One region of the Streptomyces sp. NPDC001903 genome, then DNA from elsewhere that is predicted to be linked to it. Evidence: riboswitches for the same ligand, from Rfam matches in the RefSeq annotation. Region 1 holds a riboswitch; the other holds the start of a gene.
What was found. A riboswitch is a leader RNA that binds a small molecule or an ion and turns the genes downstream of it on or off. The one in region 1 is predicted to bind S-adenosylmethionine.
Positions count from the first base shown of each region.

Region 2: linked by a shared signal. The riboswitch ahead of ACFYZS_RS23095 (aminotransferase class V-fold PLP-dependent enzyme) and the one ahead of thrC (threonine synthase) in region 1 are both predicted to bind S-adenosylmethionine.

Region 1 covers NZ_JBIASZ010000014.1:94,338-108,919, forward strand. The annotation lists gene cdgB (diguanylate cyclase CdgB) at 1-769, shown strand, start outside; gene ACFYZS_RS27955 (CBM35 domain-containing protein) at 838-1,860, shown strand; gene ACFYZS_RS27960 (1-phosphofructokinase family hexose kinase) at 1,931-2,848, opposite strand; gene nagA (N-acetylglucosamine-6-phosphate deacetylase) at 2,965-4,116, opposite strand; gene ACFYZS_RS27970 (ROK family protein) at 4,116-5,048, opposite strand; gene ACFYZS_RS27975 (extracellular solute-binding protein) at 5,260-6,561, shown strand; gene ACFYZS_RS27980 (DUF3263 domain-containing protein) at 6,612-6,848, shown strand; gene otsB (trehalose-phosphatase) at 7,113-7,961, shown strand; gene ACFYZS_RS27990 (hypothetical protein) at 8,096-8,701, shown strand; gene ACFYZS_RS27995 (trehalose-6-phosphate synthase) at 8,727-10,166, opposite strand; gene ACFYZS_RS28000 (glucosyl-3-phosphoglycerate synthase) at 10,212-11,162, opposite strand; SAM riboswitch class I at 11,381-11,530, shown strand; gene thrC (threonine synthase) at 11,548-12,822, shown strand; gene ACFYZS_RS28010 (MoaD/ThiS family protein) at 12,856-13,134, shown strand; gene ACFYZS_RS28015 (cold-shock protein) at 13,518-13,721, shown strand; gene groL (chaperonin GroEL) at 14,088-14,582, shown strand, end outside.
Region 2 covers NZ_JBIASZ010000010.1:203,402-217,983, forward strand. The annotation lists gene ACFYZS_RS23060 (Ig-like domain-containing protein) at 1-821, shown strand, start outside; gene ACFYZS_RS23065 (hypothetical protein) at 931-1,332, opposite strand; gene ACFYZS_RS23070 (heme-copper oxidase subunit III) at 1,532-2,152, shown strand; gene ACFYZS_RS23075 (c-type cytochrome) at 2,229-3,038, shown strand; gene ACFYZS_RS23080 (Rieske 2Fe-2S domain-containing protein) at 3,035-4,093, shown strand; gene ACFYZS_RS23085 (cytochrome bc complex cytochrome b subunit) at 4,090-5,718, shown strand; gene trpD (anthranilate phosphoribosyltransferase) at 5,886-6,950, shown strand; SAM riboswitch class IV at 7,045-7,161, shown strand; gene ACFYZS_RS23095 (aminotransferase class V-fold PLP-dependent enzyme) at 7,393-8,790, shown strand; gene ACFYZS_RS23100 (ferredoxin) at 8,804-9,385, shown strand; gene ACFYZS_RS23105 (Lrp/AsnC ligand binding domain-containing protein) at 9,401-9,682, opposite strand; gene ACFYZS_RS23110 (rhomboid family intramembrane serine protease) at 9,679-10,401, opposite strand; gene ACFYZS_RS23115 (hypothetical protein) at 10,529-10,768, shown strand; gene ACFYZS_RS23120 (NYN domain-containing protein) at 10,809-12,173, shown strand; gene ACFYZS_RS23125 (NlpC/P60 family protein) at 12,428-13,456, shown strand; gene ACFYZS_RS23130 (NlpC/P60 family protein) at 13,708-14,582, shown strand, end outside.

The DNA of each region.
Region 1 (14,582 bases):
GGCCAGCCACGACTCGCTGACGGGCCTGCCCAACAGCGCCGAGCTGCGCTCCCGCCTCGGGGCGCGGCTGTGCCGCAGGCCCCAGTCGGTCCGCGCCACCGCCGTGGAAGCGCTCGACGCGGCGTACGAGGGGCACGGGGCGCACGGCGGACACGGCGGACACGGCGGCGGGATCGAGGCGGGTGGTGCCGTCGGGGAGCACGGCTTTCGGCCCGACGCCTACCCCGAGCCCTTCGAGTACCCGGGCGCCCCGGTCGTGCCCGCACCCGGTGTCCCGGGGGTTCCCGGGCCCGGCGGACCCGGCGCGGGCCCGGGCCCGTACGACCACCACGTGCACACGGTCGCGCCCGCGACGGACGTCGACGACGGGACGAAGGGGCTCGCGGTGCTCTTCTGCGACCTCGACGGGTTCAAATCGATCAACGACCGGTTCGGACACCACACGGGTGACGCGGTCCTGATCGAGGTGGCCCGGCGGCTGACGACGGGCGTCAGGGACGGTGACACCGTCGCTCGGCTGGGTGGTGACGAATTCGTCGTCCTCGCGGACGGACTGGGCGCGGCCGACGCCGCCGACCTGGCCGTCCGGCTGCGCAACGCCATCATCCCGCCGATCCGGGTGGACGGCCGCGCGGTCCGTGTGGGCGCGAGTTTCGGCATCGGCTGGGCCAGCTGCGGGATGTCGGCGGACGAGGTGCTGCGCTCCGCCGACCAGCGGATGTACATCGAGAAAAGGTCCCGCTCCAAGGCACACCGCCGGGCCGGCTGAGGCGATCGGCCGCCCGTGGGTGCACGTGTTCGGGGTAGGCTCCCGTGGGTCGAAAGGAGTGACCTGCGATGACGACGCCCGCGAACCACGGCCCGAACAGTGGGGCGAACAAGCCCGAGGACGACGATCCGTTCGGCTATCTCTACGCGGACGGCCAGGCCGCCGGAGCCACCCCGCCCCCACCGGGCGGTGGATACGGCTACCCCGGCCCGACGGTCGGTGGGCAGCCCGGCGTGCAGCCCGGTGTCCCCCGTACCTCGTACAACCAGGTGCGCACGGTCGGTGAGCGGACGTACGGCGGCCAGCGCGGCGCCCAGGTTCCGCCGCAGCAGCAGCCGCCGGCCTACCAGGCCCAGTACCAGGCCCCGGAAGCCCTCCAGGCGGGCGGCTACGGGGTTCCGCCGCAGCAGGGGCAGACCACGACGACGATCCCCGCGCCGGGCGGCCACGGCGGCAGCGGCGGAGGCGCCGGCTCCAGCCGCAAGGGCATGCTCATCGCGGCGGTCGCGGTGGTCGCCGCGGTCGCGATCGGCATCGGCGCGGCCGTGACCTTCGGCGACAAGGACAAGGACAAGAACGACAAGGGCAGCGCGACGGGCGGGCAGCAGTCCGCGCAGCCGCAGAACTCCTCGTCGGCCCAGCCGAGCCCCTCGCAGTCCGCGGAGGCCCCGCTGCCCAAGGCGGACGCCTCGGGCGCGGGCATGTCCCTCACGGGCGGCGCGCACCTGGAAGCCACCGTCCCGGGCGCGAAGAGCGCGGGCGGCCAGTACGTGGGCGGTCTGAACGCCGCCGGTGCCGCGGCGACTTGGACCGTGGACGTGGCCAAGGCGGGCCAGTACAAGCTGAAGATGGTCTACGGGGTGCCCGGCAAGGACGCCAGCACCACGCTGACCATCAACGGCGAGGCCCAGTCCCGGCCGATCAACATGAAGAACTTCTCCGGGGCCAAGCCGGGCGAGTGGGACAAGGGCTGGACCAACACCTGGTCGCTCGTGACGCTCAAGCAGGGCACGAACACGGTCAAGATCTCGTGCGAGGCCGGGAACCAGTGCGAGGTCAACCTCGACCAGCTCTGGCTCGAGAAGGGCTGACCGGCCCGCCCGCAACGGCCGGGCCCCAGGCCGCGTCCAGGCCGTGTCTTTCGGATCAGGCCGGGACGGCCTAGCGCGCCGTCAGCTTCACCGACCCCCGTACCTCCTCGTAGGTGCGGGGGTCGAAGTCTCCCGCCGTCGGGGCGTGGACCGTGGCCGCCGAGAGGGCGACCGCGCGGGTCAGGCGGGCCGGCCAGTCCAGGCCCTCCGTGAGGGCCGACAGCAGGCCCGCCACGGCGGAGTCCCCGGCTCCGGTCGGGTTGCCCGTCAGGGCGCGCGGCGGGGCCGCCTCCCAGGTGCCCTGGGCGGTGGCCGCCAGCAGCCCACCCGGGCCGAGCGAGGTCACCACGGCGTGCGCGCCGCGGCGGCGGGCGTCGCGGGTGGCCTGGAGGGGCTCGCGGGAGCCGGTCAGCTCGGCGAGTTCGGCGGCGTTCGGCTTGATCATCTCGGGCCGGGCGGCGACCCCGCGGCGCAGGGCCTCCCCGCTGGTGTCCAGGAGGACCGGGACCCCGGCCGCGCGGGCGGCCCGTACGAGCAGGGCGTACGCGCCCACCGGCACGCCCGGCGGGAGGCTGCCGCACAGGGCCACCGCGGCGGCCCCGGCCAGCAGCTCCTCGTAGCGCCCGAGGAAGGCGGCCCATTCCGCGGAACCGATCAGCGGGCCCGGCTCGTTGAACTGCGTGGTGTCCCCCGAGGACTCGTCGACCACGGCCAGGGTGCGCCGGGTGGTGCCCGAGCAGGGGACCAGAGCGTCCGTCACCCGCGGGGCGCCGGCGAGCAGTTCGCGTACGACGGCGCCCGTGCGGCCGCCCGCGAAGCCGGTCGCGGTGACCTCGTGGCCGAGCGCGGCCAGCACCCGGGCGACGTTGAGCCCCTTGCCGCCGGGCCGCTCGCTCACTGCGGTGACCCGGTGCGAGGCGTGCGGAATCAGCTTCGGTACATGGTGGGTGACGTCGAGTGCGGTGTTGAGCGTCACGGTGAGGATCATGGCAGGCCCCGGTCTCGGTGTGTGCCGGGATCATGCCAAACAGCAGTGCGGGCGGCCCAGTCCCGCGGGCCGCCCGCTTCCCTCCGTACCCGCCCGGACCAGCGCCGCGGCCTTCGTCAGACCAGCGGGTCGACGATCCACTCGCCGCGCCGCATGACGCCCTTGACGTCGAACTCGGCGTCCAGGACGACCAGGTCGGCGTACTTGCCCGGCTCCAGCGAGCCGACCTCGTCGTACAGGCCGATCAGCTTGGCCGGATTGGCCGAGATCGCCTGCACCACGGACTCGACGGGCAGCTTGTCCAAGGTCACCGACCGCTTGAAGGCGGTGTCCAGCGTCAGCGTGGAGCCCGCGATCGAACCGCCCTCGACGAGGCGGGCCACGCCCTCCTTGACCTCGACCTCCAGCGGCCCCAGGTGGTAGATCCCGTCGCCGAAGCCCGCCGCGTCCATCGCGTCGGTGATGAGCGCCACGCGGTGCGCGCCCGCGTGGTGGAAGGCCAGCTCCAGCATCGCCGGGTGCAGGTGGGTGCCGTCGTTGATGAGCTCGACGGTGACCCGCTCGTCCTCCAGCAGCGCGGCGATCGGGCCGGGCGCGCGGTGCTCCATGCCGGGCATCGCGTTGTAGAGGTGGGTGGCGACGGTCGCGCCCGCGTCGATGGCCTGGCGCGTCTGCTCGTACGTGGAGTCGGTGTGGCCGATCGCGGCGATGACCCCGTGCTCGGCCAGCAGCCGTACGGAGTCCAGCCCGCCGGGGAGCTCGGTGGCGAGGGTGAACATGCGGGCGGCGCCGTGCGCGGCGTCGATGAGCTTGCGGACCTCGGCCGGGTCGGGGTCGCGGAGCAGGTCCTCCTTGTGCGCGCCCTTGCGGCAGGGGTTGATGAACGGCCCCTCGAAGTGGATGCCGGCGATCTCGCCCGCCTGCGTCAGTTCGGCGAGCAGCCCGGCGCGGCGGGCCAGTTCGTCCAGGTCGCCGGTGACGGTGGAGGCGACGAGCGTGGTGGTGCCGTGCTCGCGGTGGGTCCGTACGCCCTTGAGGACCTCCTCGGCGGTGCCGGAGGTGAAGGAGGCGCCGCCGCCGCCGTGGTTGTGCATGTCCACGAAGCCGGGGACGAGCCAGTGTCCGGACAGGTCGACGGTCCGCGCGCCCTCGGCGGCGCTGCCGGCGATGCGCTCGCCGTCGACGATGACGCGGCCGCCCGCCACGGTCCCGGTGGGCAGGACCACCCTGGCGCCGGAGAGAACGGTGCTGTGTGCGCTTCCGGACATCAGGCAGGTACCTCCGTGGCGAGTAGGTCCCAGGCGAGCAGCCCTGCGCCCAGGCATCCGGCGGTGTCCCCGAGGGCCGCCGGAACGATGTCGGGCAGCCGCTGGAACGTCACGCGCTCCTCGACGGCCTTCCGTAGTGGTGTGAACAAGGTTTCCCCCGCCTCGGCGAGCCCGCCACCGATGATCAGCGTGCGCGGGTCCAGCAGGGTGATCGCGGTGACCAGGCCGTCGGCGAGGGCGCCGACGGCGGCCTGCCACACCTCGCGGGCGCGCGCGTCACCGGACTCGACGGCCTTGGCGCAGTCCGCGGCGTCCGCGGCCGGGTCGCCGGAGGCGGCCGCCCAGGCGCGGCTGACGGCGGAGGCGGAGGCGAGGGTCTCCAGGCAGCCGTACTGCCCGCAGCCGCAGGCGGGGCCGCCGGGGCGGACCACGATGTGGCCGATCTCGCCCGCGTAGCCGTGGGCGCCGGCCTCGATGCGGCCGGCGATGCCGATGGCGCCGGCGATGCCGGTGCCCAGGGGGACGAACAGGAAGCGGTCGGCGCCCCGGCCGGCGCCGATGCGGCCCTCGGCGAGCCCGCCCGTGCGGACGTCGTGGCCCAGGGCGACCGGGATGCCGCCGAGCCGCCCGCTGAGCAGCTCGCGCATGGGCACGTCGCGCCAGCCCAGGTTCGCCGCGTAGACGGCGATCCCGTTCTCGGCGTCGACGATGCCGGGGACGGCGACGCCGGCCGCGACGGCGGGCACGCCGAAGCGCTCGCGGCCGAGCCCGGACAGCTCGGCGGCGAACTCCAGGATCGTCTCGACGACGGCGTCGGGGCCCCGGTCGCGGCCGGTGGCGCGGCGCGCCTCGTACAGCAGCGTGCCGTCGTCGGCGATGAGGGCGGCCTTCATCCCGGTGCCGCCCACATCGAGGGCGATGACGTGCTTCACGGCGTGTTTCACGGGTTTCACAGGTGACAGTCTCGCGTGCTCGGCGGGGAAAGGTCTAGTCCATTGGAGGGGATTGTTGAGCGGCCATACAAAATCGAAGGCCTTGGTCGGGCGACGAACCGGACACCGTGCGTTCCGGATGTGGACGAGCCGCCAAAGTGGTGTAGACCTTACGTGGATCGTACGTACAACAAGGGGTGGATCGAGAACTGTGAAGGGCCGTTACCTGAGCCTGGCCGCGACCGGCGCCGCGCTGAGCCTGACCGCCGCGGCACTGACCGGCTGCGGAGCCGTGGGGAGCCTCACCGGGGACAACGAGGTGACCCTGCGGGTCGTGGCGGCCGACTACGGGGACAATCCGCAGAACTCCTCGGCGGGCTACTGGAAGGACCTCGCCGCGGGCTTCCAGAAGGACCACCCCGGCGTCAAGGTCGAGGTCAGCGTCTACTCCTGGTCCGAGGTCGACGCCAAGGTCGCGGAGATGGTCAAGGCCGGCAAGGCCCCCGACATCGCGCAGATCGGCGCGTACGCCGACTACGCGGCCGCCGGCAAGCTGTACACGGCGGAGGAACTGCTCTCCGTCAGCACCGAGGCCGACTTCCTGGCGCCGCTCGCGGACGCGGGCAAGGTCCGGCGGGTCCAGTACGGCATGCCGTTCGTGGCCAGCACCCGCCTGCTCTTCTACAACGAGAAGCTGCTGACGGACGCCGGGGTCGTGCCGAAGGACGCCAAGGGCGGCTGGCAGCCGAAGAGCTGGACCGACCTGGAGGCCGCCGCGAAGAAGCTCAAGGCGGCGGGCGTGGCGACGCCGTTCGCGCTGCCGCTGGGCCGCGAGGAGGCCCAGGCCGAGTCGATGATGTGGATGCTCGCGGGCGGCGGCGGCTACACCGACAACGAAGAGGCGTACGCGATCGACTCCGCGGACAACGTCAAGACGTTCGAGTTCCTGCGCGACAAGATGGTCGGCCAGGGGCTCACCGGAGCGCTCGAACCGGCCAAGACGGACCGGCAGGCGGCGTTCGACGCCTTCACGCGGGGCGAGGTCGGCATGCTCAACGGCCACCCCACGCTGGTGAAGCAGGCGGCGGAGAAGGGCGTGAAGTTCGGCATGGTGGCCATGCCGACCGCCGACGGGACCGAGCACCCCACGATGGGCGTCGCGGACTGGGTGATGGCCTTCAAGAACGGCCACCGCAAGGAGTCCGGGAAGTTCCTGGACTACCTGTACGAGGCGAAGAACGTGACGACGTTCACCAACAAGTACGACCTGCTGCCGGTCACGACGACCGGCTACCGGGCCATGGACGCCAGTACGGGCGGCTCCGCCACGCAGCTCAAGACCTTCCTGCAGGCGCTGCCGAACGCGCGGCTCTACCCGGTCGGCAAGAAGTCCTGGGCCGGGGTGAGCGAGGACGTCAAGCAGAACATCGGCAAGAGCGTCCAGCCGGGCGGGCAGCCGGCGAAGGTCCTGGAGGACATCGCGGAGTCGGCGCGCAAGGCGGACGCGCAGTAGACCGGGGGCGCGGCCGGGGCGCTGTCGGAGGGCGGCGTTAATCTGGCGGTATGACGGACGACGTGGGGCTGACGGCCACCGAGGCCGCGGTGCTCGCGTACGAGGGACGCACCTGGCCCGGGCCCGGGGCCAAGGAGCGCGCGATACGGGAAGGGCTGGGGATGACCCCGGTCCGCTACTACCAGCTGCTCAACGTGCTGATGGACGACCCGCGCGCGCTGGCCCACGCCCCCGGCACCGTGAACCGGCTGCGCCGCATCCGCGAGGCGCAGCGGGCGAGGCGCTAGGGGGTGTCCGCAAAGTAGCGCCGTGCGCCCGAAGGGCGGTCCCGCGGTGTCCGGTGCGTGCTCTCGGTGTGCCGGGCGGAAGCCGGTGTACTGGACGTACTCGGGATTTCGCCCGGTGCGCCGAGAGCGCGTGCCGGGCGCCGCGGGGCAGGCGGGACTTTGCGGACACCCCCTAGGGGGTGTCTCGCCGAGGCCCGGCGGCGGGGCGCCCGGGGTGCGTGCGCGCCGTAGCCGTGGCCCGGCGGGGCCGTTAGGGTCGTCCGTATGGGGAGCCATCCGCACGACTTGCCGATGCCCGTCACCGCTGCCGGACGCGAGGGCCTCGAAGCCCTGCTCCGCGCACCCCGCCGTTCCGTGGTCGCGCTCGACTTCGACGGCACCCTCGCCGAGATCGTCCCCGATCCGGACCAGGCGCGGGCCCACCCCGGAGCCGTCCCGGCCCTCTCCGCACTCGCCCCCGAGGTCGACTCGGTGGCCGTGATCACGGGCCGTCCGGCAGGCGTCGCCGTGCGCTACGGGGGCTTCGCCGGAGTTCCCGGGCTGGAGCACCTCGTCGTCCTCGGCCACTACGGCGCCGAGCGGTGGGACGCGGTGACCGGCATCGTCCACGCGCCGGCCGAGCACCCGGGCGTGGCCGCCGTACGGGCGGAGCTGCCCGGGTTCCTGGACTCCATCGGGGCCTGGCGCGGCACCTGGATCGAGGAGAAGGGCCGGGCGCTGGCCGTCCACACCCGGCGCGCCGCCGACCCGGACGCGGCCTTCGCCGCGCTGCGCGAACCGCTGGCCGAGCTGGCGGCGCGGCACGGGCTGATGGTGGAGCCGGGGCGGGCGGTGCTGGAGCTGCGGCCGCCGGGGATGGACAAGGGCGTGGCCCTGACGGAGTTCCTGGCGGAACGGGACGCGGAGGCGGTCCTGTACGCGGGCGACGACCTCGGCGACCTCGCCGCGTACTCCGCGGTGGAGAAGCGCCGGGCCGACGGGCTGCCTGGGCTGCTGGTGTGCAGCGGCTCGGCCGAGGTGCAGGAACTCGCCGCCCGCGCCGATCTGGTCCTGGACGGCCCGTCCGAGGTCGTCGCCTTCCTGGCGGCCCTGGCCGGGGCCATCCGCTCCTGACGCCCGGGTGCCGCGCCCGCGGCGCCCGGTGTCCGGTACGCACGCACCCACGGGCCCGGGTACCCGGGTACCCAGCCGGTTTTTGAGTACGCGCGCTCATGATCCGCCGCCCGGCCGCTCCTATCGTCGACCGCATGGACACGGACCCGACCCCCGACACCGAGACCGCCGCGAGCACCCGCGGCTTCACCGGCTGCGCGGTGGCGCTGCTCGTCGCCGCCGTTCTGGCCCTCGTGGGAGCCACGGCGCTGGCCGAGATCGGGAAGGGCCTGCAGGGCGGCGGGCACCTCGACAACGGCGCCACCTCCGGCAGCGTGTCGGACCCGCTCGGCGCCGGCGCGACCGCCCGGTACATCGACGACCTGGAGGTCACGGTCGGCAGGCCGCGCCGCGAGGCCGGAGGCGCCTACCGCTTCACCGTCACCTACGCCAACGGCACCGACGAGGTGCTGAAGCCGGGCGGCGGGTCGAAGAGGACCGCCACCAGCACCATCGCCGACGCCCCCGTCGTCGTGCGGCCGGGCAGGTCCTCCGACGGCCACCCGTCCGACTCCACGCTGACCTGGCTCAACGAGGACGAGGCGGCCGCGGCCCTCATGCCGCCCCTGGCCGAGGGCGGCAAGCGGACCGTCCAGGTGAGGGTCGTGCCCGACAGGCGGGGGACCCCGGTCACGGTCGAGGTCCGCCCCCCGTCCGCGAGCTACCGCGAGAGCGCGTACTGGCAGTTCGACCTGGACTGACCCGGCCTGATCGGCAAGACGCCCCCTAGACCTCGCGGAGGGCGTCCAGCTGGGCCGTGAACCAGTCGGTCGGGGGGAGTGCCGTGGCGGCGGCGGCCAGGCGCTTCGTGCGCTCCAGCCGCTCACCCGCCGGCATGGACAGCGCCGCGTGCAACGCCCGCGCCGTCGCCGACACGTCGTACGGGTTCACCGTCAGCGCGTCCTCGCGGAGTTCCCCGTAGGCCCCCGCCCCGGTCGACAGCACCAGCGCGCACCCCGCGTCCGACACCACCGGGATCTCCTTCGCCACCAGGTTCATCCCGTCCCGGACGGGGTTCACCAGCGCCACGTCGGCCAGCCGGTACGCGGCCAGGGAGCGGGCGAAGTCGTCCTTCACCGACACCAGCACCGGCTGCCAGTCCTCCGTGGCGAACTCCTCGTTGATCCGGTCCGCCAGCTCCCGCACCGCCTGCGTGTAGGACCGGTACACCGCCAGGTCCTGGCGGGAGGGGTACGCCGAGGCCAGGTGCACCACCCGGCCGCGCCACTCGGGGTGCTCCGTCAGCAGCTCCCGGTACGCCAGCAGCCCCCGGATGATGTTCTTCGACAGCTCGGTCCGGTCCACCCGGACGATCGTCTTGCGGTCCCCGACCTCCGCGCGCAGCGCCGCCAGCTTGTCGCCGACCTCCGGCCGGTGCGCCAGCGCCCGCAGCTCGTCCTCGTCCACGCCCAGCGGGTACACGGCCACGTCCGTGTGGCGCGTGGGCCCGCCCGCCCTCCGGTGCTGAACCCCGCGCCGCGGGTCCCCGGTCGGGCGGGCCGTGCCGCTCGCGTCGTCGATGTGCGCGCCGGCCGTGAAGGCGTCCGCCCACGCCCAGGTGTGGAAGCCCGCGATGTCCGCCCCGAGCATCCCCCACACCAGCTGCGAGCGGATGTCGTCGGGGAGCATGCCCAGGAACTCCGGCGAGGCCCACGGGGTGTGCGTGAAGTGGCTGATCCTCAGATCGGGCCGCAGTTCGCGCAGCTCACCGGGGACCAGCGCCAGGTGGTAGTCCTGCACGAGCACGGCCGCGCCCTCGCCCGCCTCCTCGGCCAGCGCCACCGCGAAGGCGTGGTTGTACGCGACGTACGAATCCCACTGACGGCGGAACCCCGCGTCGAAGACCGGCTCGCGCGGGATGTCGTACAGGTGGTGGTGGGTGAACCACAGCACCGAGTTCGCGATGCCGTTGTACGCGTCGTCGTACGTCGTGGGATCGATGTCCAGCATCCGGACGCCGGGCTCGGAGACGCCCCGGCGGACCGCCTCCCGGTCCGCGTCCGACAGCGCCGCGCAGATCCACAGCGCCTCCGGCTGGCGGGCGAGGGCCGCGGAGAGGCCGGAGACGAGTCCGCCCCCGCCGCGCCGGGCCGTGAGGGTGCCGTCGTCGTCGAGTGCGTAGGAGAGCGGGCCGCGGTTCGCTGCAACGAGTACCTGGGAAGCCATGCGGCGAACCTAGCCCGGGGCCCGCCCGCTCAAACGTCAGTTCCCTCACGCCACCCGGCGGCCGGAGTACTCCTTGATCCCGGCCATCGGCGGACGCTCCTCGGTGTCCACGGGGTACGTGCGCGGCACGAACCCGTCCGGACCGCGCTCGAACTGCGTCAGCTCGGGCCGTGTCAGATGGCCGCGCGAGAGCCGCAGCTGAGCCGTCCGGTAGATCGCCGCGGCCATCCGGCCGAGCGCCTGGCCGTCCTGGTGGCGGTGGAGCCGTACGCCCACGTCCACCTGGGCCAACGCGTCCAGTCCGACGGTGTGCAGCGCGTCCACCAGCAGGCCGAGCTCGACTCCGTACCCGACGGGGAAGGGCAAACGTTCCAGCAGGGTCCGGCGCACGGCGTACTCGCCGCCCAGCGGCTGGACGAAGCCGGCCAGCTGCGGCCAGTGCAGATTGAGGAGGGGGCGGGCGACCAGCTCGGTGACCCGGCCGCCCTGGCCGGGGGCGTCCCCGAGCGGGCGGTCGTACATCGCCTTGACGAACTGCACGTCCGGCTCGGTCAGCAGCGGGCCCACGATCCCGGACACGAAGGCGGAGGAGAAGTCCCGCAGGTCGGCGTCGACGAAGCAGACCACGTCCCCGGTGGTCGCCAGCAGCGAGCGCCACAGCACCTCGCCCTTGCCGTGCGCGGCCGGGATCCGCGGCAGGATCTCGTCGCGGTGCACCACCCGGGCGCCGGCCTTCGCGGCCACCTCGGCGGTCCGGTCGGTGGAGCCCGAGTCGATCACCAGCAGTTCGTCGACCAGCGGCAGCGGCAGCCCGTCGATCAGATCGCGCCGGATCACCTCGACGATCGCGCCGACCGTCTCCTCCTCGTCGAGCGCGGGCAGGACGACGCTCACCGTGGTGCCGGCCGCCCGCTTGGCGGACAGCAGCTGGTCGAGCGGTCGGTCGGCCGCGGACCAGGAGCGGTCCGCGAACCAGCGCTCCACCTCTTCCAGCACGTTCAGCACTCCCTGCTCGTCCGTCGGTCGTCCGCCGGTCGTCCGTCACTCCTCGGCGGTTTCGGCCGAAAAGTGATCCATCTCGCGGTTCGGACGGCTGTCTCAACCACCCGGACCTTCAGTTACAGTCTTGAACAACGCGAAGGACCACCGCATGCCGGGGGTCCCCGCGCACAAACGCCCGGACGCGCCGCAGAGCGCGCGGCCCGGTGCCATACCGCTCATCCAGAGGGGCAGAGGGACACGGCCCGTTGAAGCCCCGGCAACCCTCCAGTCGGTTCTCGCGCTTGCTTGCAGCAGCGGGGTCCCCGGCTAGGGAAGGTGCCAATTCCGTCTCATGGCGAAGTGCGCCATGGGGAAGATGAGGAGAAAGGGCCTCGCCATCATGGCTGCACAGACTGTTGCCACCTCTGTCGATCTCGGACCTGCCACCGGCCTCTCGTGTCGTGAGTGCGGTACCCGTTTCGAACTCGGACCCATCTTCGCCTGCGTCGAGTGTTTCGGTCCGCTGGAAGTCGCCTACGACCTTCCCACCGGTGACCCCGAGGCGCTGCGCGCGGCGATCGAGGCCGGCCCGAACAACATCTGGCGCTACGCCCCGCTGCTGCCCGTCCCCGCCGACGTGGCCTCCAAGCCCAGCCTGAACCCCGGCTTCACCAAGCTCGTGGACGCGGCCAACCTGGCCAAGGAGCTGGGCGTCACCGGCAAGCTGTACGTGAAGGACGACTCCGGCAACCCGACGCACTCCTTCAAGGACCGCGTCGTGGCCATCGCCGTCGAGGCCGCCCGCGCCTTCGGCTTCACCACCCTGTCCTGCTCCTCCACCGGCAACCTGGCCGGCGCCGTCGGCGCCGCGGCCGCCCGGGCCGGCTTCCGCTCCTGCGTGTTCATCCCGCACGACCTGGAGCAGGGCAAGGTCGTCATGGCCGGTGTGTACGGCGGCGACCTCGTCGGCATCGAGGGCAACTACGACGACGTCAACCGCTTCTGCTCCGAGCTCATCGGCGACCCGCTCGGCGAGGGCTGGGGCTTCGTCAACGTCAACCTGCGCCCCTACTACGGCGAGGGCTCCAAGACGCTGGCGTACGAGATCTGCGAGCAGCTCGGCTGGCAGCTGCCCGACCAGATCGTCATCCCGATCGCGTCCGGCTCGCAGCTCACGAAGATCGACAAGGGTCTGCAGGAGCTGATCAAGCTCGGCCTCGTCGAGGACAAGCCGTACAAGATCTTCGGCGCGCAGGCCGAGGGCTGCTCCCCGGTCTCCACCGCCTTCAAGGCCGGCCACGACGTGGTCCGCCCGCAGAAGCCGAACACCATCGCCAAGTCGCTGGCCATCGGCAACCCGGCCGACGGCCCGTACGTCCTGGACATCGCCCGCCGTACGGGCGGCTACGTCGAGGACGTCACCGACGAGCAGGTCGTCGAGGCCATCAAGATCCTCGCGCAGACCGAGGGCATCTTCGCCGAGACCGCGGGCGGCGTGACCGTCGGCGTGACGAAGAAGCTCATCGAGAACGGGCAGCTCGACCCGGCGCTGACCACGGTGGTCCTCAACACCGGTGACGGCCTCAAGACCCTGGAGGCGGTGGCCGCGGACAGCGGGCAGACCGCCACCATCCGCCCGAGCCTGGACGCGTTCCGCGCCGCCGGCCTGGCCTGATCCACACCTGCAACCCGGAAAGGCAGTAGCGCCATGAGCGTCAACGTCCGCATCCCCACCATCCTGCGCACCTACACCGGCGGCCAGGCCGAGGTCACCGCCGAGGGCGCGAAGCTCTCCGAGGTCATCGCCTCCCTAGAGGCGAACCACCCGGGCATCGCCGCCCGCGTCCTGGACGACCAGGGCAAGCTGCGCCGCTTCGTGAACGTCTACGTCAACGACGACGACGTGCGCTTCGAGGGCGGTCTGGACGCGCTGACGCCGGACGGCGCGGGTGTCTCGATCATTCCCGCCGTCGCGGGCGGCTGCTGACACGCGAAAGCCCAGAATTACCCCCTCCGGTAAAAGCGGAGGGGGTAATTCTGCTTGGTTGGGCGCGGTAGAGTTGGGGAAGTCCCCTCCGCTGTTCTTGCCCGCCGCATATGAGCGGGTCGCGTGATGGTTGACATTGAGTCAATGTGCGAGTGCGGTATGGGGCTTTGGCGAGATATGCCGGGTCCGAGTTGCCCGGGAATATGCCAACTTTTCACTCTATTTCAATGTATCCCCGTGTCCAGAATTCTCGTCGGATTGACCTGTTGCAGACAGCAGCGGTGCAGATACATTCAGCCCCGGTCGAGGCGTTCCGGCGCAAGTTCTGACCCGGGACCGCGAAGTGCGGTCCTGCGCAAGGGCCAGTAATAGGGGAGTTAGGCATGGCTCAGGGCACCGTCAAGTGGTTCAACGCGGAGAAGGGCTACGGCTTCATCGCGGTCGACGGTGGTGCGGATGTGTTCGTCCACTACAGCGCCATCCAGATGGACGGGTACCGCACCCTTGAAGAGGGTCAGCGGGTCGAGTTCGAGATCTCGCAGGGCCAGAAGGGTCCGCAGGCGGACATGGTCAAGCTCGCCGTCTAGCCCCGGCGCGACCGACCACCGACGCATACACACGAAGGGCCCGTACCTCGGAGGAGGGGTACGGGCCCTTCGTGCTGCCCGGGATCCGGCCGGGGGTCCGGCCCGGGCGCGGGCCGGACGCGGGCCGGGCGTTCACCCAAGCCGCTTGCACTCGGAGGGGTCGAGTGCTAATCATTGGCGTTAGCACTCTCCTGGTGAGAGTGCTACTACACAGGACCGGGTCGGTGAGGCCCGCAGGGTCCGGCGGGAAGGAACCGCCGGGCACGCAGGCCGTCCGTCGCGGGCGCGGGCGCGGTCCGGAGCAATCCAACCCTCCCCTCGTACCGACGGTGCAGGGGGAACCCCAGTCCTGGAGGACCACTTCAGATGGCCAAGATCATTGCGTTCGACGAGGAGGCCCGGCGCGGTCTCGAGCGCGGGATGAACCAGCTCGCCGACGCCGTCAAGGTCACCCTCGGCCCCAAGGGTCGCAACGTCGTCCTTGAGAAGAAGTGGGGTGCCCCCACGATCACCAACGATGGTGTCTCCATCGCCAAGGAGATCGAGCTCGAGGACCCGTACGAGAAGATCGGCGCCGAGCTGGTCAAGGAAGTCGCCAAGAAGACGGACGACGTCGCGGGCGACGGTACGACCACCGCCACCGTGCTCGCCCAGGCGCTCGTCCGCGAGGGCCTGCGCAACGTGGCCGCCGGCGCCAACCCGATGGCCCTCAAGCGCGGCATCGAGAAGGCCGTCGAGGCCGTCTCCGCCGCCCTGCTCGACCAGGCGAAGGATGTCGAGACCAAGGAGCAGATCGCTTCCACGGCCTCCATCTCCGCCGCCGACACCCAGATCGGCGAGCTCATCGCCGAGGCCATGGAC
Region 2 (14,582 bases), on a different contig from region 1:
TCGGGCCGGACGAGGGCAAGTACGGCGTCGGACAGCCCCTCACGGCCGTGCTGAACGAGCCCGTCACGGACAAGGCCGCCCGGGCGATCGTGGAGCGGGGCCTGGTCGTCAGCCTGCCGCCGGGCGTCGAGGGCGCCTGGCACTGGGTGGACGACAAGAACCTGCACTTCCGCCCGAAGGATTACTGGCCCGCGCACTCCACCGTCTCCGTACGGAGCAATCTGGAGGGCATCAAGATCACGGACGAGCTCCACGGGGCCGCCACCACGCCGTTGACGCTGGAGATCGGGGACCGCGTCGAGGTCACCACGGACGCCTCCGCGCACTACCTGACGTTCGAGCGCAACGGAGAAGTGATCAACACCATTCCGGTGACCACCGGAAAGCCCGGCTTCTCCACCCGCAACGGGGTCAAGGTGGTGCTCGGCAAGCAGTACTTCGTCCAGATGCGCGGCGACACCGTCGGCATCGGCGGCAGCGAGTACTACAACCTGCCCGTCTACTACGCGACCCGCGTCACCTGGAGTGGTGAATACGTGCACGCCGCACCGTGGTCCGTCGACTCGCAGGGCTCCGAGAACGTCAGCCACGGCTGCACCGGCATGAGCACGGGCAATGCCGCCTGGTTCTACGAGAACATCACCGAGGGCGACATCGTCCGGGTGATCAACAGCATCGGCGACGACATGGAGCCCTTCGGCAACGGCTTCGGCGACTGGAACCTGGACTGGAAGGAGTGGCGCGACGGCAGCGCCCTCCTCAAGGGCACCCAGGAAGGCCGCAGTCCGATCGACCAGGCCCGGCTGCGCCCGCAGGTCTGAGTCCGGCTGACCCGCGCTCCGGACGCGGGCCGGGCGGGCCCGCCCGGCCCGGCACCGGCGCACCGAAGTCCGTTCGTACGGATGACGGCGCGCCGGCGGCGGCCGCGCGTCAGGCGGCCGACGACAGCCGGGAACGCACGAGGCCCGCCAGGGCGTCCGCGAACTCCACCGGGTCGACCGGAAGGGTCACCGCCGCGTCCGCGCGGCTCCAGGTGGCCAGCCAGGCGTCCTGCGGACGCCCCATCAGCAGCAGTACCGGCGGGCACCGGAAGATCTCGTCCTTGATCTGCCGGCACACGCCCATGCCGCCGGCCGGGACCGCCTCCCCGTCCAGCACGCAGACGTCGATCCCGCCCGCGTCCAGCTCGCTCAGGACGGCCGGGAGCGTGGCGCATTCCACGAACTCGACCGGCGGCAGGTCGGCGGCCGGCCTGCGCCCGGCCGCCAGCCGCACCTGCTCGCGGGTGCTCGCGTCGTCGCTGTAGACCAGAACCCGTGCAGTCGACCGCATTTCGTTCCTCCACGGTGCCGTGAATCACGTTGATGTTGCGCGGGATGCTACTCCGTCCGACCCGGTGTCAACATCGGTTCGGACAGCCTCGCCGATGAAGGTCCCGGGGCCGATCTGATGGGCCGTTCGGGCCTTGCACACGCCCCTGACACTCCGAACGGCACCCCCCGGGGTGAGGGCGGGATAAGCGACCGACATAATGTCGGTCGTGGCGACAGCAACGACAGTAGATACCGGGCACGCGCACCCGACGGTCAACCGGCCGAACCTCGTCAGCGTCGGAACCATCATCTGGTTGAGTTCCGAGCTGATGTTCTTCGCGGCCCTCTTCGCGATGTACTTCACCCTGCGATCCGTGACAGGTGCCGAGTACTGGTCAGAGCAGGCTTCGGCCTTGAATCTGCCCTTCTCGGCGACGAACACGACGATCCTGGTGCTTTCCTCCCTCACCTGCCAGCTCGGCGTTTTCGCCGCCGAGCGCGGTGACGTGAAGAAGCTCCGGTCGTGGTTCATGATCACATTCGTCATGGGTGCGATCTTCATTGGCGGCCAGGTGTTCGAGTACACCGAGCTGGTCAAGCACGAGGGCATGTCTCTCAAGTCAGGTCCGTACGGCTCGGTGTTCTACCTGACCACCGGCTTCCACGGTCTGCACGTGACGGGCGGTCTCATCGCCTTCCTGCTGGTCCTCGGCCGGACGTACGCGGCCAAGAGGTTCACCCACGAACAGGCCACGTCGGCCATCGTCGTGTCCTACTACTGGCACTTCGTCGATGTCGTCTGGATCGGCCTCTTCGCGACGATCTACCTGATCAAGTAGCGAACACGTCACCGGGCAAGACCCGGCACTCCATCCAGAAACACCGACGCAGAAGATCCTGACACCGGGGTAATCCGTGAAAAAGCTCTCCGCACGACGACGCCATCCGCTGGCGGCGGTCGTCGTTCTACTCCTCGCGCTGGCGGCCACTGGGGGGCTGTACGCCGCCTTCGCCCCCGCGGGCAAGGCGCAGGCCGATGAAACCGCCCAGTCCCTCGCCATCGAGGAGGGCAAGAAGCTCTACGCCGTGGGCTGCGCAAGCTGCCACGGAACCGGCGGTCAGGGTTCCACTGACGGCCCCAGCCTGGTCGGCGTCGGCTCCGCGGCCGTCGACTTCCAGGTGAGCACGGGCCGCATGCCCGCCCAGCAGCCCGGCGTGCAGGTGCCGAAGAAGCCGGTCATCTACGACCAGGCGCAGATCGACCAGCTCGCCGCCTACATCGGCTCCCTCGGTGCCGGCCCCATCGTGCCGACCGAGAAGCAGTACGACCCGGCGGGCGCCAACATCGCCAGGGGTGGTGAGCTCTTCCGCAACAACTGCGCGCAGTGCCACAACTTCACCGGCGAAGGCGGCGCGCTGACGAACGGCAAGTACGCCCCGAACCTCGAGGGCGTCTCGCCGAAGCACATCTACGAGGCCATGCTCACCGGCCCGCAGAACATGCCCTCCTTCCCGGACAGCACCATGCCGACGAAGGAGAAGAAGGACATCATCGCGTACCTCCAGCACGTGAACGGCGATGAGTCGACCAGCCCCGGTGGTCTCAAGCTCGGTGGCCTCGGCCCCGTCTCCGAGGGTCTGTTCGGCTGGATCTTCGGTCTGGGTGCGCTGATCGCTGTCGCCGTCTGGGTCGCGGCCCACACCGCTAAGGCCAAGAAGTCATGAGTAGCCAAGACATTCCCGAAGAGAAGCACCTGCCGAGCGAGCAGGGCGACGCGCACCACGGTGGCGTAGCAATCGCGGACGACCCGTTCGCAGACCCGGGCCTGCCGGTCCACAAGCCCCGTATCCAGGACATCGACGAGCGGGCCGCGAAGCGCTCCGAGCGCACCGTGGCGATGCTGTTCACGCTGTCGATGCTGGCCACGATCGGCTTCATCGCCTCGTACGTGACCCTCCCGGTCGACAAGATCGTCTACATCTTCCCGATCGGGAAGGTGAGCGCGCTGAACTTCGCGCTCGGTCTGACCCTGGGCACGGCCCTCTTCTGCATCGGCGCGGGCGCGGTCCACTGGGCCCGCACCCTGATGTCCGACGTCGAGGTCGCCGACGAGCGCCACGAGATCGCGGCGCCGCCGGAGCTCAAGGCGAAGGTCATGCAGGACTTCGCGGACGGCGCGCAGGAGTCGGGCATCGCCCGCCGCCCGCTGATCCGCAACACCATGCTGGGCGCGCTGTCGATGCTGCCGCTGTCCGCTCTCATGATCATGCGCGACCTGGGCCCGCTGCCCGAGGAGAAGCTGCGCAAGACCGTGTGGGCCAAGGGCAAGCTGCTCATCAACGACAACACGAACGAGCCGCTGCGTCCCGAGGACGTGCTGGTCGGTTCGCTGACCTTCGCCAGGCCCGAGGGCCTGGAGGAGGCGCAGCACGACTTCCAGACGCAGATCGCCAAGGCCGCCCTGATGATCGTCCGCATCAAGCCGGAGGACATCAAGGACAAGCAGGAACTCGAGTGGTCCCACGAGGGCATCGTGGCCTACTCGAAGATCTGCACCCACGTCGGCTGCCCGATCAGCCTGTACGAGCAGCAGACCCACCACGTGCTCTGCCCGTGCCACCAGTCCACCTTCGACCTCTCCGACGGCGCCCGAGTCATCTTCGGTCCGGCCGGCCACGCGCTTCCGCAGCTGCGGATCGGCGTGAACGGTGAAGGCTTCCTCGAAGCGCTCGGCGACTTCGAAGAGCCCGTCGGTCCTGCATTCTGGGAGCGCGGATGAGCACTGCCACTGACACGAAGCGCTCGGCGCCCTCCAAGGGCGAGCGGGTAGCGGACTGGGCCGACGGACGCCTGGGCATCTACAGCCTGGCCAAGTCCAACATGCGCAAGATCTTCCCGGACCACTGGTCCTTCATGCTGGGTGAGATCTGCCTCTACAGCTTCATCATCATCATCCTCACGGGTGTGTACCTGACGCTGTTCTTCCACCCGAGCATGAACGAGGTCGTGTACCACGGCTCGTACGTGCCGATGCAGGGCGTCCAGATGTCCGAGGCTTTCGCCTCGACGCTGGACATCAGCTTCGACGTCCGCGGTGGTCTGCTGATCCGCCAGATCCACCACTGGGCGGCGCTGATCTTCGTCGCGGCGATGCTCGTGCACATGATGCGCGTGTTCTTCACCGGCGCGTTCCGCAAGCCGCGCGAGGTCAACTGGATCTTCGGCTTCCTGCTGCTGGTCCTCGGCATGTTCACCGGTTTCACCGGTTACTCCCTGCCGGACGACCTGCTCTCGGGCACCGGTGTCCGCTTCATGGAGGGCGCGATCCTGTCCGTGCCGATCGTCGGCACGTACCTGTCGTTCTTCCTCTTCGGCGGCGAGTTCCCCGGCGGCGACTTCGTCGCGCGGTTCTACTCGATCCACATCCTGCTGCTGCCCGGCATCATGATGGGCCTGCTGGTGGCCCACCTGATCCTGGTCTTCTACCACAAGCACACCCAGTTCGCGGGTCCCGGCAAGACGAACAACAACGTCGTCGGCATGCCGCTGCTGCCGGTCTACATGGCCAAGGCCGGAGGCTTCTTCTTCCTGGTCTTCGGTGTCATCGCGGCCATCGCGGCGATCGCCTCGATCAACCCGATCTGGGCGCTCGGCCCGTACCGGCCGGACCACGTGTCCACCGGCGCGCAGCCCGACTGGTACATGGGCTTCTCCGAGGGCCTCATCCGTGCGATGCCCGGCTGGGAGATCAACCTCTGGGGCCACACGCTCGTCCTGGGCGTGTTCATCCCGCTGGTGATCTTCCCGCTGGTCCTGGCCACGATCGCGGTGTACCCGTTCATCGAGTCCTGGGTCACCGGGGACAAGCGCGAGCACCACATCCTGGACCGCCCGCGCAACGTCCCGACCCGTACGGCCTTCGGTGTGGCCTGGCTGACGTGGTACGTCATCCTGCTGATCGCCGGTGGAAACGACATGTTCGCGCAGTACTTCCACCTGTCGATCAACAACATCACGTGGTTCGCCCGCATCGGCTTCTTCGTCGGCCCGGTCATCGCCTTCGTCATCACCAAGCGGATCTGCCTCGGCCTCCAGCGCCGGGACCGGGACAAGGTGCTGCACGGTCGCGAGACCGGCATCATCAAGCGCCTGCCGCACGGTGAGTTCGTCGAGGTCCACGAGCCGCTGACGCAGGGCAAGCTGCACACGCTGACCGCGCACGAGCAGTACAAGCCGGTCGAGATCGGCCCGACGGTCGACGAGAACGGCGTCGAGCGCAAGGTCGGCCGCATGGAGAAGCTCCGCGCGAAGCTCAGCAAGGGCTACTACGCGGAGGACAGCCAGATTCCGAAGCCCACGGTGGAGGAGTACAAGGAGATCCAGAGCGGCCACGGCCACCACTGATCCCGCTTGAGGGACTGATTCAGGTCAGTCCTGGTGTCGCCACGGCAAGAGCCCCGTCCAGTGTCCGGACGGGGCTCTTTGCCGTCCCCGGGGCTGGATAGGCTGAACCCCTTACCTTTCGACGTGGAACCCGACATCGGGTGGCCGACCAACAGCAGGAGCGGACCATGAACGTTGCGACCCCGGCAGGCGGCGACAGCGTGGCGGCCCGCGGCTGGCCGGGCGTCCTCGACGCCCTGCTGACCGGTCAGGACCTGAGCGCGGACGAGACCGCCTGGGCCATGGACCGGATCATGCGCGGGGAGGCCACGGACGCCCAGATCGCCGGCTTCGTGGTGGCGCTGCGGGCCAAGGGGGAGACGGTCGCGGAGATCAACGGCCTCGTACGGTCGATGTACGGGCACGCCAACCTGATCGAGGTGCCGGGCCGGACGGTGGACATCGTCGGCACGGGCGGCGACGGGGCCAAGACGGTCAACATCTCGACGATGTCCTCCATCGTGGTGGCCGGTACGGGCGCGAAGGTGGTCAAGCACGGCAACCGGGCCGCGTCCTCCGCGAGCGGCTCCTCGGACGTGCTGGAGAAGCTCGGGGTCAACCTGGACCTCACCCCGCAGCGGGTGGTCGAGGTCGCGGAGGAGGCCGGCATCACCTTCTGCTTCGCGGTGAAGTTCCACCCGGCGCTGCGGCACGTGGCGGCGGCGCGCAAGGAGCTGGGCATCCGGACCACGTTCAACTTCCTGGGCCCGCTGACCAACCCGGCGCGGGTACGGGCACAGGCCACGGGCGTGGCGGACGCGCGGGTGGCCCCCATCGTGGCGGGCGTGCTGGCGGAGCGGGGCTCCTCGGCGCTGGTGTTCCGCGGGGACGACGGCCTGGACGAGCTGACGACGACGGCGACCTCCCGGGTGTGGTGGGTCCGCGACGGCCGGGTGCAGGAGCAGTCCTTCGACCCGCGCGACGTCGGCATCCCGCTGGTGGACGTCTCGGCGCTGCGGGGCGCGGACGCCTCGTACAACGCGGACGTGGCCCGTCGGCTGCTGGCCGGCGAGCCGGGCCCGGTGCGCGAGGCGGTCCTGCTGAACTCGGCGGCGGCCCTGGTGGCCCTGGATCCGGGTACGGAGCCCCTGGAGGACCAGATCCGCGCCGCGATCGCCCGCGCGGCGGAGTCCATCGACTCGGGCGCGGCCAAGGCGGCGCTGGACCGCTGGGTGGCGGCCAGCAACGCGTAGCCACTGATCGTTTCCGGCCGGGGCCCCGGTTCCGCGTATCACCATGCGGACCGGGGTCTTGCGCGTGGGGGATCTTGTGGCAGGATGCTGACCAGGTCACGAGTGACAGCGTTTTGGCCCCGGCTTGCTGTCCGGCAACCCTCCTTCCGTGGCGGGGTGCCCCGGGTGATGACCAGGTCGCAGGCAGAAAGGCCTGCGGCAAGCGCGGATCCCTCGACACCAGGGGTCCTGGTCTCTCGAGGAGCTTTTCCGTGAGCAAGCGAATGCGATAGGGCGACTCCGCCCCTTCTTCACCCTCCGTGCGGTCCCGAGTCGTCCGCGCGTCGAGGCAGTTCCCGTACCACTGGCCGTGTGCCGATGCGCCGTCGCGCACCCGCGCATCCGTGCACCCGTGTACGGGCTTTCCGAAGCCATTCAGCCTGTCCTGCCGGGAGATACCGCCATGTCCACGTACCCGAACACCGCCGCCGCCGCCGTCGTCGTCACCGCAACCGCCACCGCCGACCCCGCCTGTGCCGAGCCGCTGCCGGTCCTCGGCCGGGACGTCACCGTGCCGCTCGTCACCGGCGGCGAGGTGACGTACGCGGCCCTCGACTACGCGGCCAGCGCCCCGGCGCTGCAGCGGGTCTGGGACGACGTCGCCGCGTACGCCCCGTACTACGGCAGCGTGCACCGCGGTGCGGGCTACCTCTCCCAGCTGTCCACGGACCTCTTCGAGCAGAGCCGGGCGACGGTCGCCGAGTTCCTCGACTGCCGTCCGTCCGATCAGGTGATCTTCACCCGGTCCACCACCGACTCGCTGAACCTGCTCGCCGCCGTGCTGCCGGCCGGCTGCCAGGTGTTCGTCTTCGAGACCGAGCACCACGCCTCGCTGCTGCCGTGGGGGGACGCGCAGGTCACCTACCTCAACGCGCCGCGGACCCCGGCCCAGGCGGTGGAGACCCTGGAGCGGGCGCTCGCGGAGCGCGATCCCCACGGTCCGGCGCTGGTCTGCGTCACCGGCGCGTCCAATGTCACCGGTGAGCTGTGGCCGGTGAAGGAGCTCGCCGCCGCGGCGCACGCCCACGGCGCGCGGATCGTCCTGGACGCCGCCCAGCTGGCCCCGCACCACCCCGTTTCCGTGCAGGAGCTGGACGTGGACTGGGTGGCCTTCTCCGGGCACAAGCTGTACGCGCCCTTCGGCTCGGGCGTGCTGGCCGGCCGCGCGGACTGGCTGCAGCAGGCGGAGCCGTACCTGGCCGGGGGCGGCGCCTCCCGCAAGGTCGCCCGCCGCGCGGACGGCGGCGTCGACGTCGAGTGGCACACGACGGCGGCCCGCCACGAGGCCGGCTCCCCGAACGTGATCGGGGTGTACTCGATCGCCTCCGCCTGCAAGGCGCTGACCGAGGCGGGCTTCGAGGGCCTCGTCGCCCGCGAGCGGCACCTGATCTCCAAGGTTCGGGACGGCCTGGCCGAGGTCCCGGCCGTCCGGATCCTGTCCCTGTTCGGCGACGAGGCCCCGCGGGTCGGCGTCATCTCCTTCGTGGTGGACGGCTGGAACAGCTCGCACTTCGCGGCGGCGCTGTCGGCGGAGTACGGGATCGGCGTCCGCGACGGCCTGTTCTGTGCCCACCCGCTGGTCCGCACCCTGCTGGGCAGCGAGCCGCAGGCCCAGGGCGAATGCGGAGCCCCCGAGGCGGCCCCGGGCGAGCGCTCGCTGAACGCGATCCGGGTCAGCTTCGGCGCCGGCACCCCGGACGAGCACGTCGACCGCTTCGTCGGCGCCGTGAAGGAGCTGGTGGCCGACGGGGCGAAGTGGCGCTACCGCACCGAGGAAGGCCGCTGCGTCCCGGCCGTATGAGACGGTACGGACCATGACGTACTGGGATCCGATACCGACGCTGCGCGCCTGCGCGGAGGGTGAGCCGCTCCCCGGCCTGGCGCAGTGGGTGCCCGTCTACAACGCGTCGTGGGGTGCCTGGCCCGACGCGTGGCCGGAGCGCAACTGGCGCAACGTGCCCGGACCGTTCTACGGGGCGGCGACCGACACGTGCTGGGTGGGCCGCGGGGTCGCACCGGATCACATCCTGTACGACGACGAGTACGGCCAGGAGTTCGTCTACCGCCAGCCGCGCACGCCCGAGGAGACCCACCGGGTCATGGCCGCCGCCTGGCAGGACCCGATGGCCGGCTTCGAGTGCGACGGCGATGCCCACTGGACCCCGGAGCTGGTCCGGGACTGGTGGCGCGACCGGGGCCGGGTCCGCGCGTGGGCCGACGCCCTGGACCGGACCTGGTCCGTGTCGCAGGACGAGCACCGGCGCGAGGCCGCCGCAGGGGCACGGGCGTACGTCGCCCACATCGACCACGGCCTGGGCGACTACCTGCGCGGCTACCTGTTCTGGCTCCAGGAGGCCCGCCCCGCGCGGCCGGGGGAGGCCCTGCCCGCGCTGTGAGGGCCGCGCCTGCTGCTACGCGTCGAGGCCGATGGCGAAGGCCGCTTCCAGGTCGTGCTGGGAGTAGGTGCGGAAGGCCACGTGGGTGTCCGTCGCCTCGACGCCCGGGATCTTGCTGATGCGGCCCGGGATGATGTCCGCCAGGTTCTCGTGGCGGGCGACGCGGACCAGCGCGATGAGGTCGTACGTCCCCGTGACCGAGTAGACCTCGCTGACGTTGTCCAGCGCGGCGATGGACTCGGCGATCTCGGGGATGCGGTCCACGCTGGTCTTGATGAGCACGATCGCGGTGATCACGGCTGGCTGTCTCCCTCGGTGGCCGTCGCTGGTCGCCTCACTCTAGTCGTACGCCGATAGCGCACCCACGCGTAGACGAACCCCAGCGAGAAGCCCACCAGGTGGGCGAGGTAGGCCACCCCGGGGCCGCTGCCGGCGCGGTGCGCCGCCACCCACTGGAGGGCGAACCAGAACAGCAGGACCAGCCAGGCGGGGAAGCGCAGGGGGAGGAAGAGCAGGAAGGGGAACAGGCTCGTCACGCGGGCGCGCGGGAACAGGCACAGGAAGGCGCCGAGCACCGCGGAGATCGCGCCGGACGCACCCACCAGCGTCTGCGCCGACGAGGCGTTGGCCGCCGCGTACGCCGCCAGTGCCAGGTAGCCCGTACAGATGTAGAACGACAGGAACTCCGGCCGCCCCATCCGCTCCTGGGTCATCACGCCGAAGACGTACAGGAACAGCATGTTGCCGAGCAGGTGCAGCCAGCTGCCGTGCACGAACAGGGCGGTGAGCGGTGTCAGCAGGGCCCGCACCGAGCCGGTGAAGAGCTCGTCCGGGACCACGCCCCAGCGCCGGAAGTACGCGGTCCCCGTCTCCACCAGCCGCTCGCCCGTCCCGTAGGAGGGGTTCAGCCCCGAGGCGGGGCCGCACAGGAACACCACGCAGCAGCCGGCGATCAGCGCGTGGACGACCACCGGGCCCCGGGCGGCCTCCCGGAGGGCCTGCCACTTTACGATCATGCGATCGAGCATGACCCAAGCGAACCCGCCCGGAGCACCGGCAGGCCGTAGGGTTACGTGCTGCGGTCCGGCGATTGACGCGGACGGCGGCTTTAATTGAATCAGCTACGAAGGAGAGAGCGGCCTGATGACGGTTCCCCTGCCGACCGACACCACCCGGTGGCGCTGCACGCTGTGCGGCAACCTCACGCGTTTCGACGTCACTCGTTCGTCGAAGGTCGTGGAGTACGTCCACCTGGACCTTGCCGGGGAGCCCAAGGTCGAGGAGCGCGAGGTGGTCAATGAGACCATCGAGTCGGTCCGCTGCCGGTGGTGCAACGCGGTGGACCAGATCGAGCTCGTGGACAGGCCGGGCGCGGACTCCTGACGGAGCCCCGCCCACAGGTGAATGACGGTAGGGGTGACGGATTGTGGAGCCAGCAAGCGGCGCTGAGCCGGCCGACGCGGCCGGCGACGCCGCCGAGGTGCTCGACCGCCCGCTGCCGGAAGGCGTGCGGCGCCGGGTCGTCGCGCTCGTCTCGGACGCCTTCGGCGGACTGACGGTCGCGGACCTCCCGGCGCAGCTGCGCCAGTACGCCCGGTTCACCCCGACCCGGCGCGCCAAGTTCGCCGGCAACGCGATGGCCGCGGCGGTGGAGACGGATGCCGTCTTCCGGGGCCGCGTCGCCGAGAAGCTGCGCGAGGCGCAGGCCGAGCTGACCGGTGCGCTGGAGTCCGGCGCCCCGCCCGCCGCCGCGGACCCGCTGGACGTGGCGGCGGCCGCGTACGTCCTGCGCCCGGCCGGCTGGGTGAAGCTGGTGGCCGCCGCGGGCGAGGAGGCGCAGCGCGCCGACGCCGAGCGGGTCGGCGAGGAGACGCGGCGCGAACTGGACCGGCTGCGCGAGGAGCTGGCCCACGCGCGGGACGCGCAGCGCCTGGGCGGAGAGCAGGTGCGGGCCGAGCTGGACGGGGCGCGCAGGGAAGCGGAATCGCTTCAGCGCAAGCTGCGCAGCGCCCAGAGCGATGTGAAGCGCGGCGAGGCGGCCCTGCGCAAGGTCACCGCCGAGATCGACGGGATCCGGGCCGAGGCGGCCGCGCAGGTCGCCGCCGCCGAGAGCGAGACCCGGCGCCTCAAGTCCCGCCTCGCGGAGGTGGAGACGGCGCTGGAGACCTCCCGCCGGGCCACCCGCGAGGGCCGCAGCGTCGAGGACATGCGGCTGCGGCTGCTGCTGGACACCGTGCTGGACGCGGCCCAGGGGCTGCGCCGCGAGCTGGCGCTGCCGCCGGTCTCGACGCGGCCGGCCGACACCGTGGACGCGGTGGAGCCGGGCCGGATGACCCCGAAGGACATCGCGGCGCGCGCCCTGTCGGAGACGGATCCTGCGCTGCTGGACCAGCTGTTGGCGCTGCCGCAGGCCCATCTGGTGGTCGACGGCTACAACGTGACGAAGACCGGCTATCCGACGATGCCCCTGGAGAAGCAGCGGCTGCGGCTGCTGGGCGGGCTGTCGATGCTGGCCGCGCAGACGGGCGCGGAGATGACCTGTGTCTTCGACGGCGCGGAGCTGGCGGCCCCGGTGCTGCTCGCGCCGCCCCGCGGGGTGCGGGTGCTGTTCTCCAAGCCCGGTGTGACGGCGGACGAGCTGATCCGCCAGCTGGTGCGCGCGGAACCGCCCGGCCGGCCGGTGGTCGTGGTCTCCACCGACCGCGAGGTGGCCGACGGCGTGGCGAAGGCCGGAGCCCGGCCCGTGACGTCCGCTTTGTTGCTGAAGCGGCTTTCGCGCGTTTCGTAACTCCTCGGTGGAATGCCCGTTTTGGCGAGGCCGACAGGGAACGTACCGTCAAGTGCCCTGCACAGAGCGTGGGCTGTAGGTAAAGAACCTGGTCGGCAGCCAAGTTTTTTCCCGGCAGGATTTGAACTGATCACAGCGAGGTCACTAGGGTCGGCTCAAACCTTCGTGCGGTAGGTCACCCATTCGGGGTGCCGGCGGGGTTGTCGCCGAGCTGCGTTCCCTTCGGCGGCTCTAGGAAGAAGGAGCTCGCCTTCGTGGCGTCCCACCGTCGACCCAAGCAGCCGACCCGCACTCGTGTGACCGTGCTGACCGCCACGGCCGCCGCGGCCGTCGCCCTCTCCGCCCACGGCGCCTCCGCCGCTCCGGCCCAGCCGAGCAAGGACGAGGTCAAGTCGAAGGTCGACGCCCTCTACGAGGAGGCGGAGCAGGCCACCGAGAAGTTCAACGGGGCCAAGCAGCGCCAGGAGAAGCTCGAGAAGGAGATAGGCCAGCTCCAGGACCAGGTCGCCCGCGGCCAGGACGAGCTCAACCAGCTGCGCACCACGCTGGGTTCGATGGCCAGCGCCCAGTACCGCACCGGCGGCATGGACCAGTCCGTCGCCCTCTTCCTCTCCGGCGACCCCGAGACCTACCTCGACAAGGCCTCCACGCTCGAGCAGTTGAGCGGCAAGCAGGTCGAAGCCGTTCAGAAGATCCAGGCCAAGCAGCGCTCCCTCGCGCAGCAGCGCCAGGAGGCCTCCGGCAAGCTCGCGGACCTCGACGCCACCCGCAAGGAGCTCGGCGAGAAGAAGAAGGCCTCGCAGGACAAGCTCGCCGAGGCCCAGGCCCTCCTCAACACCCTGACCGCGCAGGAGCGCGCGGCCATCAAGGACGAGGACTCCCGCGCCAGCCGCGGCGCCGGCGACCGCGTCGACCTCGGCGACGTCAAGGCCTCGGGCCGCGCCGGCGCCGCGCTGGCCGCCGCCAAGACCAAGCTGGGCAGCGCGTACGTCTCCAGCGCCACCGGCCCGAACGCCTTCGACTGCTCGGGGCTGACCCAGTGGGCCTACAAGCAGGCCGGCGTCAGCATCTCGCGCACCACCTTCACCCAGATCAACGACGGCACGCGCATCGGCCAGAGCCAGCTGCAGCCCGGCGACCTGGTGTTCTTCTACTCGGACCTGCACCACGTCGGCCTGTACGCGGGCAACGGCCAGGTCCTGCACGCCTCCAACCCGCGCGGTGGCGTCAAGTACGAGGCCATGGGCAACATGCCGTTCCAGTTCGGCGTCCGCGTCGGCTGACACGCCCCGAGGGCATCGCGCCCTCCGCGGGACGCGCCGTACGCCGCCCATCCGGGCGAATTCCGCGGCTCCGCTGTGACCACACGCCCCGCCGGTGACCTGCGTCTCCGGCGGGGCGTCGGCGTGCGCGCCCTCCGGAGGTCGTTGGCCGGGGTGTGGCGGCGCGGTTACTGTCTGCCAGCGCGGAACCCGGCACACGGCCGTCCACGGGGGGCGGACCCGGTCCCGCGCAGCGGAAGGGAGCGGTTCCAGTGGCGTCCCATCGTCGGCCCGGGCTCGGCAGCCTCGACAGGAACACCAAGGTCACCGTCCTGACCGCCGCCGCGGCCACCGCCGCCGCAGCCATGACGGGCGCGACGGCGAGCGCGGCCCCCGCCCTGCCGCAGGAGCCCGCGGCGAGCGCCCGCGCCCAGGTCGACCGGCTCTTCGAGGAGGCCGAACAGGCCACCGAGCGCTACAACCGGGCGGGCGAGCGGGCCGACCGGCTCCGCACCGAGATCGGCCGGGCCCAGGACGCACTGGCCCGCGGCCAGGACCGCATCAACACCATGCGCGGCCTCCTCGGCACCTTCGCCGGAGCCCAGTACCGCTCCGGCGGCATCGACCCCGCCGTCGAGCTGATGCTCTCCGAGAACCCGGACGAGTACCTCGACAAGGCCTCCCAGCTCGACCGGCTGACGGACCGCCAGGCCCGGCAGCTCGACGAGCTGCGCAAGGAGCAGCGCCGGCTGGGCCAGCAGCGCCACGAAGCCTCGCAGAAGCTCGCCGAGCTCGACACCGTACGGGCCGACGTGGCCCGCCAGAAGCGCGCCGTCACCGCCAAGCTGGCCGAGGCCCGCCGGCTCCTCAACGCCATGCCCACCCAGGAGCGGGCCGACTTCGAGCGGGCCTCGCGCTCGGGCGGGCGCCCCGACGGCCTGCCCGAGCCGAACTCCCTCGGTCCCTCCTCCGGCCGCGCCGCGACCGCCGTGATGGCCGCCCGGGCCGCCGTCGGCCGCCCGTACATCTGGGGCTCCACCGGGCCCTCCGGATTCGACTGCTCCGGGCTGATGGTGTGGTCGTACCGGCAGGCGGGGGTCTCCCTGCCGCGCACCTCGCAGGCCCAGCGGTACGCGGGCCGCCAGGT